3 regions of the Shewanella sp. H8 genome follow, and region 1 is predicted to be linked to each of the others. Evidence: predicted binding sites of a transcription regulator. Region 1 holds the regulator's gene; each other region holds the start of a gene.

Region 1 (4,349 bases):
TTCACCTTGTGAGGTTAGATCTTCGAGTGACAGGGTTTGGGTCATTGATGCCGCCGCTGCCGCAGCGGCATTGCTTGCTAGTTGTCTTTGCTCAACCAACCAATTTTCAAAATCGGCCTCCGATAATGCTTGCACTACAATCGGCATGAAACCATGGTCTTTACCACATAATTCGGCACATTGGCCGCGATAAATACCGGGCTTATCAATACGAGTCCAAGTTTCATTAATAAAGCCTGGATTAGCATCTTTTTTAACGGCAAAAGCGGGCACCCACCATGAGTGGATAACATCATCAGAAGTCATCAAAAAACGGACTTTTTGGTTAATGGGGAGCACTAGAGGTTTGTCAACTTCAAGGAGGTAATGTTCTCCTTTAGCCTCACTACCGTCAATTTGTTCTCTGGGGGTAGATAATGAGCTGTAAAATTCGATGTCTTTATCAAAATAGCTGTAATGCCATTTCCACTGCGACCCAGTAATTTTAATGGTGAGATCAGCATCGCTGGGATCTTCCATGGCAATTAAGGTTTTGGTGGCTGGAATAGCCATTGCAATTAAGATGATAAAAGGAATGACGGTCCAAGCAATTTCCACTTTGGTACTTTCATGAAAATTGGCCGCGACTGCGCCTTTTGATTTGCGGTGGTAAATCATTGAATAGATCATGATCCCAAACACCACTAACCCAATGGCACAACAGATATAAAGAATCGTCATGTGGAGGTGATAAACCTGACCACTGATATCTGTCACGCCTTGAGTCATGTTGAGGGGCATTGCTGTTGCCCCAAGCGGAAGTGCTACACACACAACCAGTAAACAATACAACCATTGCTTCACAAGACTGCTCCTCTGTTAATTGCAAATTGCAATTACAAAGAAAAGTCACACAGTAATTCTCTGCTCTATGCAAACTCTTCGGTTCCCGAAAAAAGTTTGATGACCTCAAAGTACCTTGGTGGTTGTAAACAGACGGTCTACGGTTTTATTGTTAGCTGTGCACCACGCTTGTACCTACGACTGAACTTATCAATTTGTGTTGACGTTTTCCCATCGATGACTATTAAATCTGCCATTTACGTCAAATTAAAGATAAAAAATTGTTTCATCCTTGTTAATTACATTACTTGTAGATTAAGGATTGATCAAGATCACTTTTTTTCTTAATCGCCTGAAAAAGGTGAAAAAAAAGCCCTGAATTCAATACAGGGCTTGGTAATTAAGGGTTTGTGCTTAGTGAAACGAGCAAAAATTACTTGTTCCATTTGCTAAGGTAGGGCTAACAAGTTGATGTTTGTGAGGTAAGTGAGTATTCACATCTTCAATTACGATCCCTAATGCACGTGCGCTTTTGGCTACTATTTCCAAACGGCGACTATCGCGAGCATCAAGTGAGCTTGTCCAAGTTACTACTGCACTCGATGTACCACTAGTGAGTGCTTTTTCCATGGCCCATAATGTCTCGACTTCATCTTTGGTGTGAACCAGTAAAATGCGATCCATTCTCACTCCGGCACTTGCCAGCATATGTTTATAACCAATGTGAGGTGGGCTAATGAGTACAATCCAGCGGCCTTGTTGGCTTAACGTTGCTAATTGACTACACAATTGACTCAGCTCTGCTTCACCTTGGGTAACCGTTTGCAATGTTTGAATGGTTTGGTTGCCCTGAAGTTCTGTGTCTGATAAATCCACCCATAAGCCAGGGTGGCGTGGGGCGATGCCCATTAGTTTGTTCATAACCAATCTCCATTACGGATAACACCAACGGCAAGCCCTTCGATGGTTAGGCTTTGGCAACTTAAATCCACTTTTATCGGGTTGTAATCTTCATTTTCTGCATGCAGATAAATGACGTTACCTTTCTGTTCAAATCGTTTTACGGTGACGTCATCGTCGATTCGTGCCACCACAACTTGGCCATTACGTGCTTGCTGCATTTTATGTACCGCGAGAAGGTCGCCTTCTAAAATGCCGATATTTTTCATGCTGTCACCACGAACCCGCAATAAAAAATCAGCGGCGGGTTTAAACATATTGGGGTCAACTTGATAATAGTTTTCCACGTGCTCTTGGGCCAAAATAGGCTCTCCAGCAGCAACTTGTCCAATGAGCGGCAGGCCGGTTTCAACCTGTTCTTCATGAGGTAATCGAATACCTCTAGAGGTACCAGGAATTATCTCGATAAAGCCTTTTTTGGCTAATGCTTTTAAATGCTCTTCGGCGGCATTAGCACTTTTAAAGCCAAGACGATTCGCAATTTCAGCACGAGTGGGTGGCATACCTGTTTCGGCGATATTGTTTTTAATTAAGTCTAATATTTCAGCTTGGCGCGGCGTTAACGGTCTCATGACAATTCCTGTCTTTTTATACAGTGACTGTCATTATATACAGTGATTATTTTCGTGCAAGTATTAACCAACTATTTTTTGTGTTTTATTAGGAAGTAACTTGGTAGTTACTTGTTTTTAAATGATTTTAAATATTTAAAACTTGTTTTATCGGAAAGAAAAATAGCTTTAGGGCAAAGATAAACAAGCCAGATAGTGTAAGCAGGGTAGTTTCTGGTATCCTATGCAACAATATTATAGTGGCTTATGTTGCGAAAATAACCATGTCAAAACCTGATTCAATATTTTTACGAACATTAAAGTGGATTCAAAAATGGATGGTGCAAACAATTGTTGTGCCACATGATCCTTTTGATGACCTCAATATAGATCCGACTAAACCTCTAGTTTATTTGATGAAAACGGAATCTATCAGTGATATTGCCGCCTTGAGCGAAATCACAGAAGGCTTTGGTATGCCTAGCCCTTATGAATCATTAAAGCTTGATGGCTTGCAAGTGCCTCGTGTTGTTTGTTTAGAGGGGCGCAAACCATTATTTGGTAAACGCGAAAGTGGTGAAAAATTCATTAATTATTTTACCAGTCTATTATCTCTTCATCGTGAGAACTCTGAATTAGATATTCAGTTGGTTCCTGTTTGTCTTTATTGGGGACGTACTCCAGGGAAAGAAGATGACAGCATGAAAGCGGCTGTATTTGAAAGAGAAAATCCAACATGGCTACGTAAATGGTTAATGATTTTATTTTTAGGACGGCATAATTTTGTCCAGTTCTCTAATGCATTATCGCTTCGTTATATGGCCGATGAACACGGTACAGATAAAAGAATTGCTCACAAATTAACCCGTGTTGCTCGAGTGCATTTTCGTCGTCAACGCAAGGTTATGACCGGGCCACAGTTACCTAATCGAAACGTATTATTTGCTTCTTTATTAAAATCTGAGTCTATCAAGAAGGCCATAGAAGAAGAGTCGCTAAGTAAAAAAGTCTCGCCAGAGAAAGCCCGCGAAACTGCTATTGAATACCTTGATGAAATTGCTGCTAATTATTCCGATAGTTTAGTTCGCATAACTGAGCGTTTTCTGACTTGGTTATGGAATAAATTATACAGTGGCATTAACATTAAAGGTGCCGAACAGGTTCGACAGCTACATCATGATGGCCATGAGATTGTCTATGTGCCTTGTCATCGCAGCCATATGGATTACTTATTACTGTCGTATATTTTGTATTACCAGGGCATGGTTCCTCCACATATTGCCGCGGGTATAAACCTTAATTTTTGGCCTGCAGGGCCAATGTTCCGCCGTGGCGGGGCATTCTTTATCCGCCGCAGTTTTAATGGCAATAAACTTTATACAGCAGTCTTTCGTGAATATTTGGATCAGTTGTTTGCTAAGGGTTATTCCGTCGAATATTTCACCGAAGGTGGTCGTTCGCGTACCGGACGCTTGCTGGCCCCTAAAACGGGCATGCTGGCCATGACTATAAACAGTGTGTTGCGTGGTATAGAGCGTCCGGTGACTTTAGTACCTGTGTATTTAGGGTATGACCACGTTATGGAAGTAGCGACTTATCATAAAGAATTAAGTGGTAAGAAAAAGAAAAAAGAATCGGTGTGGCAAGTATTTGGGGCGATTAGTAGATTAGGTAATTTTGGCCGAGGTTATGTCAATTTTGGTGAACCCATTAATCTACAGCATTTCTTAAATCAACAGGCACCGGAATGGCGTGCTGAGCTTGCAAAAGATCCGGATCAAAAACCGTCGTGGTTTACGCCATCGGTTAATTCATTAGCTAACCGCGTGATGACTAATATTAATGGTGCAGCCGCCGCCAGTTCGGTGGCATTGACCAGTTTGGTGTTATTGGCATCAGAGCAAAATGCGTTGGAAAGAGGCCAGTTAGAACGTCAGCTTGATTTGTATTTAGCCTTACTTAAAACCGTGCCTTATACCGATTTCACATCTGTTGCAGAAGGTAATGGTAAATCGA
Region 2 (4,349 bases), 1.2 Mb from region 1:
TGGTAAAATAGGCTTGTTCCGACTGAATTTGGCGCCTAAATATCCATCTACAGTAGTGTTATCAACATTACAACTACTGGCGTGCAAACCTTCAACTAAACCTTTGGGATCGATAAGAAATGTTCTGATAATCGACGGATACAAGCTTTTAAAATCTAATACCAAAACATCTTTATAGTAGCCTGGGATAGATGACATAACATATCCGCCGGGGCTCTCAAGCCCCTGACTAGCGAGATGGGCTGGCGCAACAAAGCCACTTCGATGTAAATGAGGTAGATACAAATGATAAAATGCGGCAATAGATGCGCCAACACGACCAAACTCTAAGCCGGTTAACTTGGCTCGCTCAAGGGCAAAATCTAATAATTGTGTTTTTTCAAAAATATCCCACACCAAACGACAGTCCGTAAGGTTATAAAAAGCCAGTGCATTTTTGTCTGTTTCAAATAAATGAGTAATTTCTTGTCCACGATTTTCAACATGTTCTATGGCTTTCCCTTCGGCTAATAAGTGCCGCGAAACAGACTCTAATGAGAAACTATCAAATTGATAAAATGCCGCTTTAAGCCAATCAATACCATCCAGTACTACCCGTCCAGGTAAAGATAAGGTTTCAGGCCGATATTTGTCAGCCACTTTCCAGCTCAGTTCAGTATCACCTCGGCCGATGGTTAATGGGATTTGATGTAATACGCAGCGTTTATACAGCAAGGCTAAGTCAAAGGTCACCACCGCCCAACCGACGATAATATCGGGGTCATAGTCGCTAAACCATGCAATTAATCTCTGTATAAGCTCAACTTCATCCTTAACCCAAATAATGAACTCATGGCATTGTGCTTGTGGTTCGCCCACCATAATTACGCATTGATAATCTGTTCCATACAAACCGACCGAATAAAGTTCACCAGCAAAACTACACTCAAAATCCAGTGAAACCATCTTCAAAGGAATATCAACAGGTTCGTTGGCGGGTATTTTTCTAGCCCGATTAATCTCTAATAAAGAAATTGTTGAAGTTGGATTACTATCTTGATAGTACCCTGAGCACTCTATATCTAAGGCAATAAACCGTTCGATAAGATAACGTTGTTCAGGCCTTATATCGGCTTCAAATAAAGTAATCCCGATATCATTAGCAATGCGACTGAGTAATTTTAATTGCGTATTTGATTTAAGATACAAGGCACTAATAGGCTCATGCTCAAAGCTCATCAATGATTTCGACTCAGCCTTAAGGGCAAAACCGACTTTTTGACTTAATTGATTAACATCTTGTTGACGACAAAAACATATCACTTCACTGTGATACAGCTCTGCGAGTACTGGTCCCTGAGCCGTTTTAATATAGTATTGAAGCACTAACTGTCCATGCCGATAAATGGCATGACGAGTTAATACTCGCCCCTTTACATAGTTGAGACTTGATGGGATATTTGCTTGCTTCACTATGGGTTCGAATTCCTGCACAAGTTTACTCAATTTGATTTATTACTTCGTGGCATGCTAATTCACTGTTATTATGTACAGCATAATTCAGTCTATGCAGAAATCATACTTCCTATGCTACCGGATAACATAAAAAGTCAAATTCGCACCATTTATAAAGAAATTGCCGCATCTATGCCACAATTTCGATCTCGTCGCGAACAAAACTATATGGTAGCGGAAATATCTAAAACCTTAGCGGGTGAGTATGACAAAGACCGTCGCATTATTGTGGTTGAGGCTGGAACAGGTATTGGTAAATCATTGTCCTATATCTTAGGCGCTATACCTTTAGCGGTTGCCAGTAAAAAGAAAGTCTGTATTGCCACTGCAACCGTGGCACTTCAAGAACAATTACTCCACAAAGATCTGCCTCACTTTTTGCAGCAATCAGGAATTGAATTTAAATTTGGGTTAGTAAAAGGTCGCCAGCGTTATGTGTGTTTAGCTAAACTTGAAGCCATGATAGGTGCACAAGATGGTTCACAAATGGCTATGTGGCAAACTAAGCCAGATCAAAGTCAAATAAATGAATTACAAAAACTGCATCAAGATTTTCATCAAAAACGTTGGAATGGTGAAATAGATACCTTAAAGCACCCTATTCCTGATTTTTTGTGGCAACAAATTTGCTGTGATAAGCACAGTTGTCATCGTCAAGTATCGGCGCATCATAATTGTCCGTTTCATAAGGCTCGTGAAGATGTTGATACTTGGGATGTACTCATTGTTAACCACAGTCTATTATTTGCCGATTTAGAGCTTGGTGGTGGCGTCATTTTACCAGAGCCAGAAGACATGTTTTATGTCATCGATGAGGCTCACCACTTGCCCATTGTTGCAAGAGACTTCTCCAGTGCTCAAGCTACATTGCGTGGTGCTTGTGACTGGTTAGAAAAAGCATCCAAAACCTGTTCTAAATTACAAAATCAATTGAAAACCACCCACATTATCGCCCCCGTACAGGCAATGCTTGATCACATTACCGACTTAACTAATCTCCTGACTCAAGTGGCTCATTATTGTGATACTCAACCACAGCTGTTTGCTAACCCTGAATCTAGACTTCGTTTTGAACATGGTCAATTGCCGCAATCATTATTAATTCAAGCAGAAAATCTTGCTACGGCTTCTGGCTCTGCTGTGAAGCAGTTTAATAAAGTGGTGTCGGTATTAAATGAAGCAATCAAAGATGGTGAAGTGCCTAAACATCAGTCGGAAGGTTTGTTGTCTGAAACCGGATTTATCTTACAGCGGCTAGATAACTTACATAAGTTATGGAAGATGATGGCCAAAGAAGACAGTAAAAAAGGCGCACCAATGGCACGTTGGGCAGAATTAATTACCGGTAAACAACAAGATTATTTATTTTGTTCATCGCCTATCGAAGTCGGCTTTATGCTGGAGTCTATGTTGTGGCAAAAAGCCGCTGGAGTGGTATTGTGTAGCGCAACACTTAGAGCGTTAAATAGCTTCAACCATTTTGCTCATCAAGTGGGACTATCAATGAATGATGGAAGTCGTTTTTTGGCCTTGTTATCCCCTTTCGATTACGAAAATAATGCGACCTTATTTATTCCTCAAATGGTGTGCGAACCTACTGACGATAATTATACTGCTGAACTTGCGCAACATATTGTGACTCTCATCGATGGTGAAATGGCGACTTTAGTGTTGTTTGCTTCATATTGGCAAATGGATAAAGTGGTTGAACTCGTCGAAGGAAAAATCCCAAAAGAACTGCTTTTTGTTCAAGGTGCCATTCCACGTCAACAAATATTAGAACAACATAAAAAGCGCTGTGATGAGGGGCTACCCAGTGTTATTTTTGGTACCGGCAGCTTTTCTGAAGGTCTGGATCTACCCGGAGATTACTTAACAAACTTGATTATTACCAAACTTCCATTTGCGGTGCCTACCTCGCCAGTTGAACAAGCTCACGCGGAATATTTAAAAGTAAAAGGGGGTAACCCATTTTTACAGCTGACAATTCCCGACGCATCGCGTAAATTAGTCCAAAGTTGTGGCCGGCTCCTTAGAAAAGAGCAAGATTATGGCCGAGTCACTATTCTGGATCGCCGTTTAGTCACCAAACGTTATGGCAAATCATTAATTGATGCCCTGCCACCTTTTAGACGTGTTATCGAATAGGTATTGTGTTGGATTTATTATTAGACCCTAGCCATTGGGCTGTTTTAGCGGTCATTGGTATTATTGCTGGTTTTATTGATGCCATCGTTGGCGGCGGTGGACTGCTTTCTATTCCTGCATTACTCACCGTAGGCATACCTCCCCACTTGGCTTTAGGCACCAACAAACTAGCAGCATGTTTTGGATCGCTGACCTCAAGCTATACATTTTATAAACAACATTTATTTAACCCTAAAATATGGAAACCCTGTCTTTATGCCACGTTTATAGGTTCTATCGCAGGGTGTATTTTAGTGTTTTTAATTGACCCAAAATGGCTTGAAAAAATTCTACCTCTACTTATTATTAGTATTGCTATTTATACCTTGTTAAGTCCTAAAGCGATGGGCGACAAAAATATTACGCTTCCTAAATTGCCATCACCAACAAATAAACAAATTAGCCAAGGTTTTATTTTGGGTGGGTACGATGGATTTGCAGGACCTGGCATAGGCGCTTTTTGGACCATATCGTCTATTTCACTGTACAAACTGCCCCTGTTGCACAGTTGTGGATTAGCCCGTGTGATGACAGCAGTGAGTAACATTACTGCGTTAATTATCTTTGCATCTATGGGGCAAGTTCATTGGATACTGGGTTTATGGATGGGTGTATGCATGATGGCGGGATCATTCATTGGCGCTAGAAGTGCAATTAGATTCGGAATA
Region 3 (4,349 bases), 1.6 Mb from region 1:
AAGAGGGACAAGCGTTAAATATCGAATACAAATAAACAGGATGATCATTTTTTTACCCTAGGGTAAAGGCTTATTGATTGGTCTTCCAGGAACATCATTGAGCAAATATATTATTTGACCAAAACAAGAGTTTTACTCAACTTAACGCGACCGCTAAAATCACAATGTTAATTAACTATTGTTGCGTTACGACCTAAAGACCCAAACACCACGGGCTTAATTGATAAAACGTTTAAATGTAATAAAACATATCACCTAAAAAAATCAAATTAACAATAACCTAGAACCGACTAGATTTATTGCTCATCAATGCCTTTTGATTTTTTATTAAACATAGAGAGGTTTTCTTGATGGGAATATTCGCGGCGCGCAAGATGCGCTACCGCGATAGATTTTGCGGACTAACTTAGAAAACTTCGCCAGTTTCGAGATCAACATTCTCGTCGCTGTCAGTGCTTGAGCCTAATGAGCCTGGAGCAGCTAATAGCATAGCACGCAAAGTGGTGTCGATTTCATTGGCAATAGCTGGATTTTCAGTCAGGAATTTACCTGCATTTGCACGGCCTTGACCAATTTTTTCACCTTTGTAGCTATACCAAGCACCTGCTTTATCAACAAGCTTATGTGCAACGCCTAAGTCAACCAACTCGCCGGTACGATTAATACCTAATCCATAAAGAATTTGGAATTCAGCTTGCTTAAATGGTGCTGCAATTTTATTTTTAACGACTTTTACGCGGGTTTCGTTACCGATAACTTCATCACCGTTTTTAATGGCACCGATACGACGAATATCTAAACGAACAGAAGCGTAAAACTTCAGTGCGTTACCACCAGTAGTTGTTTCTGGACTACCAAACATCACACCAATTTTCATACGAATTTGGTTAATAAAAATAAGCAAAGTATTTGATTGCTTAAGGTTACCAGCAAGTTTGCGCATTGCTTGGCTCATCATACGAGCAGCAAGGCCCATATGTGAATCACCAATTTCACCTTCAATTTCGGCTTTTGGCGTTAATGCAGCAACAGAATCGACAACAATAACATCTACAGCACCAGAACGGGTTAATGCGTCACAAATTTCTAATGCTTGCTCGCCAGTGTCTGGCTGCGAACAAAGTAGGTTATCAATATCTACGCCTAGCTTTTTTGCATAAATAGGGTCAAGTGCATGCTCTGCATCAATAAACGCACAGGTTTTACCTTCGCGTTGTGCTGCAGCAATCACTTCAAGTGTTAATGTTGTTTTACCTGATGATTCAGGGCCATAGATCTCAACAATACGTCCTAATGGTAAACCACCAGCACCTAGGGCGACATCCAATGAAAGTGAACCTGTAGAGATAGTTTCAACATCCATTGTGCGATCTTCGCCCAATTTCATAATTGAGCCTTTACCAAATTGCTTTTCAATTTGACTTAACACGGCGGCAAGTGCTTTCTCTTTATTTGGATCAACCTTCATTATAAAACCCTCTTAAGGCATTCAATACGTTTAGTAAAATGCTATTTGTACTTAGGTGGAATGGTGTGGACCATTTCATTATGTTCATCAGTATACTGTATAGTCATACAGTATCAAGTGCTGATCGTAATTTTTTTCAATCCTTTGAAAATTGCCTTTTTACATCAATATATTATCTTCGTAGATTTTTATATGAATCTATTTATACCCAGAGGACAAATATTGTTAAGATTAGCCTCATAAGATTTACGACTTAAAAACGATTAATAGTGAAGTGTTCATAATGACAGTGATTGATACCAGCGATTTAGAAAAACACACCCCGATGATGCGTCAGTATTTGGGCTTAAAAGCCGCCCATCCTGATATGTTATTATTTTACCGTATGGGTGATTTTTATGAGCTATTTTACGATGATGCTAAACGAGCATCTGAAATGCTGGGTATTTCGCTTACTGCTCGCGGGAAAAGCGGCGGCGATCCTATTCCTATGGCAGGCATTCCCTATCATGCAGTCGAAGGCTATTTAGCAAAATTAGTTAACATTGGTCAGTCAGTGGCCATTTGCGAACAAATTGGCGACCCAGCCACATCAAAAGGCCCAGTTGAACGCCAAGTGGTGCGTATTGTGACTCCTGGCACCTTAACAGACGAAGCCCTATTGCAAGAAAAACAAGACAATTTACTGGCGGCGCTTTATCAAGGTAAAAACGGTTTTGGTTACGCAACCCTAGATATTTCATCAGGCCGTTTTGTGGTTGCAGAATTACCCACTCGTGAAGCATTAGAAGCCGAATTACAACGCACTAATCCTGCAGAATTACTTTACAGTGAAGATTTTACTGACATGTTATTAATCAATAATATGAAAGGGATCCGCCGCCGTCCAGAGTGGGAGTTTGATTACGATACTTGTGTTAATTTACTATTGAGTCAATTTGGTACCAAAGACTTACATGGTTTTGGGATTACAGATGCCCGCTTGGCGCTGCAAGCTGCTGGTTGCTTAATGCAGTATGTAAAAGATACTCAAAAGATGGCGTTGCCGCATATCAACTCGATTGTGCGTTTTAATCAATCGGAATCCATTATTTTAGATGCCGCGACGCGACGTAATTTAGAGTTAACTAAAAACTTGTCCGGCGGACGAGAAAATACCCTCTCGTGGGTATTAGATAATACCGCAACCCCTATGGGCAGCCGTATGTTGCAGCGCTGGATCCACGAGCCACTTCGCAATAGACAAACAATTCAATATCGCCATAATGCCGTCAATGAACTCATTGAACTCGACCTATATCAAACGTTACATGAACAACTAAAAAGCTTAGGTGATATTGAACGTATTATGGCTCGTTTAGCACTACGCAGTGCCAGACCTCGCGACTTTTCACGTTTAAAACAAGCGTTAACACTTCTGCCAGAAATTCAACAAACATTAGCTACATGTCAACAACCTAGATTGAGCGCATTAGTGCAATTATTAGGTGATTTCCCAGAACAGCACGATTTATTAACGCGCGCTATTGTAGATAATCCTCCTGTGTTAATTCGTGATGGTGGGGTTATCCGTACTGGCTATAATAATGAATTAGATGAATGGCGTAAGCTGAGCGAAGGCGCGAGTGATTATTTAGTTGAACTTGAAGCCCGCGAGAAACAGCAAACTGGAATTAACACCTTAAAAGTGGGTTATAACCGAGTTCATGGATATTATATTGAAGTTAGTCGTTTACAAGCTGACAGAGTGCCTCTGAGCTATCAACGCCGGCAAACACTGAAAGGGACAGAGCGTTATATCACCCCAGAATTAAAACAATACGAAGAAAAAGTACTCTCAAGCCAAGGCAAAGCCCTCGCACTTGAAAAACAGCTGTGGGAACAGCTATTTGACTTATTGCTGCCAAAATTACAAGAGTTACAACAGTTTGCTAGCGCCGCTGCAGAGCTAGATATACTCAGTAATTTTGCAGAGCGAGCAGAAACCTTTAATTACCAACGCCCACAAATGACTGACGATATTGGTATTCATATTGACGCAGGTCGTCATCCTGTGGTTGAAAGGGTCAGTCAAGCGGCTTTTATTGCAAACCCTGTTGCGTTAACACCGCAACGTCAAATGCTTATTGTCACCGGTCCCAATATGGGCGGTAAATCGACCTATATGCGTCAGGTAGCACTCATTACATTAATGGCACACATTGGTTGTTTTGTTCCCGCGGATTCAGCCAAAATTGGCGAAGTTGATCGGATATTCACCCGTATTGGTGCCTCAGATGATCTAGCATCGGGTCGCTCAACCTTCATGGTTGAAATGACTGAAACCGCAAACATTTTACATAATGCGACCGCAAACAGTTTAGTGTTGATGGATGAAATCGGTCGCGGAACCTCGACTTACGATGGTTTAGCCCTCGCGTGGTCTGCTGCAGAATATTTAGCAAAAAATGTGAGTGCGTTAACGTTATTTGCCACTCACTATTTCGAACTAACCCAACTGCCCGAACTGTTACCATCAGTGATTAACGTCCACTTAGATGCAATAGAACACGACGACACGATTGCCTTTATGCATTCAGTGCAAGAAGGTGCGGCAAGTAAAAGCTATGGGTTACAAGTTGCGGCACTTGCAGGTGTTCCAGCTCAAGTGATTAAAGCAGCAAAACAAAAACTGCATCAACTTGAAAACCGCGATATGAGTTTATCGCAGCAAAATCCGACCCAAGTCAGTATGAACTTATTACCGCCAATACCAGAGCCTTCAGCTGCATTGGGAAAGCTAGCACAAATTAATCCTGACGATTTAACCCCTAAACAAGCATTAGATTATTTATATGAATTGAAGCGCTTAAATAGCCAAAGCTAATCAATACCAAAGCTT

The links. The regulator LexA, encoded in region 1, represses DNA repair genes until DNA is damaged. The targets are predictions, from matches to a motif close to TACTGTATNNNNATACAGTA.
Region 2: the regulator LexA is predicted to act here: its motif matches at 1,516-1,535, upstream of dinG (ATP-dependent DNA helicase DinG).
Region 3: the regulator LexA is predicted to act here: its motif matches at 1,562-1,581, upstream of recA (recombinase RecA).

The regions. Positions count from the first base shown of each region.
Region 1 covers NZ_CP157213.1:275,797-280,145, forward strand. Annotated here, with positions in the region: gene coxB (cytochrome c oxidase subunit II) at 1-843, opposite strand, end outside; gene ABIS04_RS01185 (cell division inhibitor SulA) at 1,237-1,743, opposite strand; gene lexA (transcriptional repressor LexA) at 1,740-2,354, opposite strand; gene plsB (glycerol-3-phosphate 1-O-acyltransferase PlsB) at 2,618-4,349, shown strand, end outside.
Region 2 covers NZ_CP157213.1:1,459,880-1,464,228, reverse strand. Annotated here, with positions in the region: gene ABIS04_RS06425 (DNA polymerase II) at 1-1,452, opposite strand, end outside; gene dinG (ATP-dependent DNA helicase DinG) at 1,567-3,642, shown strand; gene ABIS04_RS06415 (TSUP family transporter) at 3,651-4,349, shown strand, end outside.
Region 3 covers NZ_CP157213.1:3,215,904-3,220,252, forward strand. Annotated here, with positions in the region: gene recA (recombinase RecA) at 407-1,468, opposite strand; gene mutS (DNA mismatch repair protein MutS) at 1,752-4,334, shown strand.